Regions from separate parts of the Lottiidibacillus patelloidae genome, predicted to be linked through region 2. Evidence: riboswitches for the same ligand, from Rfam matches in the RefSeq annotation. Region 2 holds a riboswitch; the other holds the start of a gene.
The links. Region 2 has a riboswitch for lysine ahead of CIB95_RS06000 (aspartate kinase). Riboswitches for the same ligand answer to the same signal wherever they lie in the genome.
Positions count from the first base shown of each region.

Region 1: linked by a shared signal. The riboswitch ahead of CIB95_RS14090 (Na+/H+ antiporter NhaC family protein) and the one ahead of CIB95_RS06000 (aspartate kinase) in region 2 are both predicted to bind lysine.

Region 1 covers NZ_NPIA01000009.1:11,568-13,986, forward strand. Annotated here, with positions in the region: gene CIB95_RS14090 (Na+/H+ antiporter NhaC family protein) at 1-995, opposite strand, end outside; lysine riboswitch at 1,126-1,308, opposite strand; gene yunB (sporulation protein YunB) at 1,388-2,170, opposite strand; gene CIB95_RS14100 (YunC family protein) at 2,328-2,419, opposite strand, start outside.
Region 2 covers NZ_NPIA01000002.1:386,771-389,189, reverse strand. Annotated here, with positions in the region: gene uvrC (excinuclease ABC subunit UvrC) at 1-695, shown strand, start outside; lysine riboswitch at 746-929, shown strand; gene CIB95_RS06000 (aspartate kinase) at 1,022-2,254, shown strand.

The sequences.
Region 1 (2,419 bases), on a different contig from region 2:
CCAGTATATAATCCTTTACCAACCTTATCGACTTTATTATCAGTAACAAGTAATAAAATAACAGTTAGAATTGTACTAACTAAGCCTCCAAACAGTAATGAACCAGTAACATCAATATTTTCTGCAACGTTTAACGCAGTAATTGGACCTTCTTCTATAGCATTAATCCCTGTCCAAATCATTGCTAATAGTGTAGTAACAATTAAAGAACCAAATGGCAGTAATAAATGAAAGACACGCCCGTTTTGATTTACCTCTTCTTGCGGCCTAGGTGCGTCAGCTTTTGAAGCGTCAAACATGATTCCTTCATTCAGTGCTTTTTCTTCATGCTTTTTCATAGGTCCGATATTTAAATTAAAAATTGCTACTGCAAATACAAACAAAATTGCATAAATGAAATAAAAGTTCATTGGAATCATTTCAATAAATGCTGAAAATGCTTTAATATCTGTTAAGCCTTGCGTTGTTAATACACCACCAATTGTACCGATAATAACTGCACCCCAGCTTGAAATAGGTGTTACAATACAGATTGGTGCTGCCGTAGAATCGACGAAATAAGCTAATTTTGCTCTAGAAATTTTATGCTTGTCAGTTAAAGGTCGAACTACATTCCCGACTGTTAATGAATTAAAATAATCATCGATAAAGATTATTAACCCTAAGAATATTGTTAAAAGTTTTGCACCTCGGCGTGTTTTCACACGTTCCATTGCCCAATCTCCGAATGCTCGAGCTCCTCCAGAAATTGTAATAAGTGCCGAGATAATTCCTAATAATAACAGGAATAATAAGATATATAAATACCAAGTGTCTGTTAAGATTGCATATGCTAAATCGTAAACATATTTAACTCCTTCGATTACACTAAAATCTTTTACTAATAAAAGACCTGCAACTACCCCTGATCCTAGTGATAGTAAAACTCTTCTCGTAATGACAGCCATCACTATTGCAATAACTGGTGGTACTAATGAAAAAATTGTTCCTTCCATGTTTCTTCCCCCTAAAAAATTTGTATCTGATCGTGATGTATGAAGGGTACTACGCTTTTTTGGCAAAAATAAAAAAGGTAAAGATAGAAAATAACTATCCATTACCTTTTGTAACGTCGTTATCCTCCATCTGATCAGTAGTGCATCATTACTAACACTTAACTTAGTAATGACAGTGTTGCACTTGTTCAATGCAACCCCAGCAAAGGTAGTGTGGACCACTAACTCACTTCGGCAAAGAAACCTTTCCGTGATGATCATCGTTGTCATTCTCACATCACTTACTCATTTTCATTGCGCCTCTACCTCATCAAGATGATAAGGCCTTTATTCAATTAGTTTTAAGTTTACATAGAGTATTAATAAAAAGCAATAGAAATGTTTAACAATTATTACTCATCTTTTTCTTTTTCTTTTTCTGTGTCAATAATAACTCCAGGCAAACTTGGTGAACCACTATTAGAGCCGTTGTTATAAAATTGTGGTACACGCCCTGAAACAATACGCATACCGACTGGTATATCTGTCGTTACTTTTGTTTCTTTCGTTGCAAACGGAATGACTATTTTAACTTTCACTTCAATATGAACGAATATTTCGACATAAACATTATTAATACCATATTCAGTAAGCTTTGCATATAAATCTGTATCCACACTTCCAATTGGAGTGAACTGAACAGGAATTCTTGGACCTAAGTTTGCTAGTAATGAGTTATTTGTAGCTTGACCAAGAGGTATTTCGTAAACAATTCCTTTTGGACGTGGTCCAGTAGTTTCTATATCAACATCATCTGCAACTCCTAATTGGTCTAACTCTCCATTCTCAACTCGTTTTAAGTTATTTTGCACACGAATGGTTGCTTCTGATAAAACCCGTTGAAAAGCAGTCGTGTTCCAGTCTATCGACGTGATCATTCCTTCATTGTCAGTTGATACTACCGTTAACTCTGCTGTATCAATACCATCAGCAACCTGCTTACTGATAGCATCATTAATCGCTGCTGTTGCAATCTGATTAATCCGAGATTCTGCTACTCTGATTAATGTTGGCTTTATACCTTTTTCTATTAGCCATATTCCTTGTGCAGTTAATAAAATAAAAACGACACACGTAAAAATAAATACATAACGAAACGGGATCGGTCCCCGCTGAGGCTTACCAAAGCGTCTCAAGCTTATCCCTCCTCTACATGCTATATGTATGAGGGATAAGACGAGATTATGGCTAATCCTAAAAATTTTGTAACGGTCATTCAAAATCAATCAAAGATCTAGTTATCAAAAAAAGCCTGAGAATTTCCTCAGGCTCCTTCTATGTTGTTTTATTTAATTACACCATTTTTAAAAGAGCGTCTTTTCCTTTCATTCCAACTGTTATGCCTAGTTCTTCAGCTTTATAAGTTACCGATTCTAGCGGCGCTT
Region 2 (2,419 bases):
AAAGAACAATTATCGCGATTGATAACTTAGGAAAAGCATTAAATATTGAAACACCACATCGCATTGAAGCGTTTGATAATTCAAATATTCAAGGAACGGACCCTGTTTCGGCAATGATAGTTTTTATTGATGGAAAACCAAATAAAAAGGATTATCGCAAATATAAAATTAAAACAGTAATAGGACCAGATGATTATAATACCATGCGTGAAGTAATTCGCAGAAGATACTCTCGCGTTTTAAAAGAAGGCTTACCACTCCCAGATTTAATTATTGTTGATGGGGGTAAAGGCCAAATGAGTGCAGCTAAAGATGTGTTAGAAAATGAATTGGGATTAGATATTCCTATCGGTGGATTAGTGAAAGATGAAAAACACAGATCTTCACAGCTGTTAATAGGCGATCCACCGCTCCCTGTGGAATTGTCTCGAAAAAGCCAAGAGTTTTACTTGTTGCAGCGAATTCAAGATGAAGTGCATAGGTTTGCGATAACTTTCCATCGACAAATTAGAGGGAAAGGAATGTTAAAATCATCCCTAGATGATATTCCTGGTATTGGAGCAAATAGAAAGAAATTACTTATGAAACACTTTGGTTCCATAAAAAAACTAAAAGAAGCAAGTGCCGAAGAAATAGCTAATATCGGTATACCTAAAAATGTTTCAGAAAATATTGTGCAATTTCTAAAAAAGTAATTGTTCTTTTAAAAGCACTCTGATATAATTTCAAGTAATTTCATACGTTTTGTGACAGTAGAGGTGCAAAAACCATTAGTAAGCTAACCGAGGAAATTAAGGGTTTCCTAAGACATTAGCTAAAAGGGGAATTTGCCGAAGAAAATAAAAACCCTAATTTTATTTTCTGGTTTTACATTGAAGAAGTGTAAAACTGCCATTTAGCCAGTAGCTAGATGGAGCGCTATTTTCACAGTTTGTATCGCTTGCTAATATTAAACTGTGCAATAATAAGCCTCTGCTTGTTATTGCACTTTTTTTATTTTACTTGAAAGGAAGTACTTCACATGTCATTAATAGTTCAAAAGTTTGGCGGAACGTCTGTAGGATCTGTTGAACGCATAAAACATGTAGCAAATCTTTTAAAAGAAACTGTAGAAAATGGGAACCAAGTGGTCGTAGTCGTTTCTGCAATGGGGAAGACGACGAATCAATTAGTAAGCCTTGCAAATGAAATTTGTGAAGAGCCGCAAAAGCGTGATTTAGATATGTTGGTGACAACTGGAGAGCAAGTGACGATATCATTGCTGTCTATTGCTCTAGCAAATATTGGTGTCGAGGCGGTTTCACTAACTGGTTGGCAAGCGGGAATAAAAGCGGAAGAACAATTCGGTAATGCACGCATTACTTCCATTGATACAAAAAGAATTACTGAAAACTTAGAAAAAGGAAAAATAGTTATCGTAGCAGGATTTCAAGGAGTAACAGTTAATGATGAAATTGTAACACTTGGGCGCGGTGGATCAGATACTTCAGCTGTTGCCTTAGCGGCGGCGTTAAAAGCAGAAAAATGTGATATATTTACCGATGTTACAGGAGTATTTACAACAGATCCTCGCATTGTTGGCGGAGCTAGAAAACTACCGGCAATTTCTTACGATGAAATGTTAGAACTAGCAAATTTAGGTGCAGGTGTTTTACATCCTAGAGCTGTAGAGTTCGCCAAAAACTATAATATAACTTTAGAAGTTCGCTCAAGTTTTAAAAGTGAAGCAGGGACAATTGTAATGGAGGGTGTGGAAATGGAACGTAATTTAATAGTTAGAGGAATAGCTTTTGAAGAGGAAGTTTCAAAAATTACTATTCACCAATTACCGAACGAAAAAAATGCATTAGGGAACGTGTTTACTGTATTAGCAAATAACGGCATTAACGTTGATATTATTATTCAAAACGTAAATGATCAAGACACAACAAATCTTTCATTTTCAACTCATGCCAATGAAGTTAACCATGCTATAAATATATTAAAGCAATATCAGGAAGAACTCGGCTTTACAACAATTACGTCTGAAACGGACTTAGCAAAAGTTTCTATCGTCGGGAGTGGGATGATTTCGAACCACGGTGTAGCAGCTCAAATGTTCCGCGAACTAGCAAGTGAAGGGATATTTGTTAAAATGGTTACAACTTCGGAAATCAAAGTTTCAACAGTGATTGATCGTGAGGATATGGAAAAAGCCGTTCATAAACTTCATGACGTTTTCCAATTAGCAGAGGTAGTGAAAACGGAAAGCTAGTAAAAAGTGCTAGGACAGAAACAAAAAGAATCCGAGTTCATTCAGACATGTTATCTGGACGAACTCGGATTTTTAATTTTTTATAAGAAAGCTCCGTTAAAATACTACGCTTTCCCAACGCGCGACCTCAGCTTTCTTAGAAAGAAGAAAATGCTTTCTTGATTT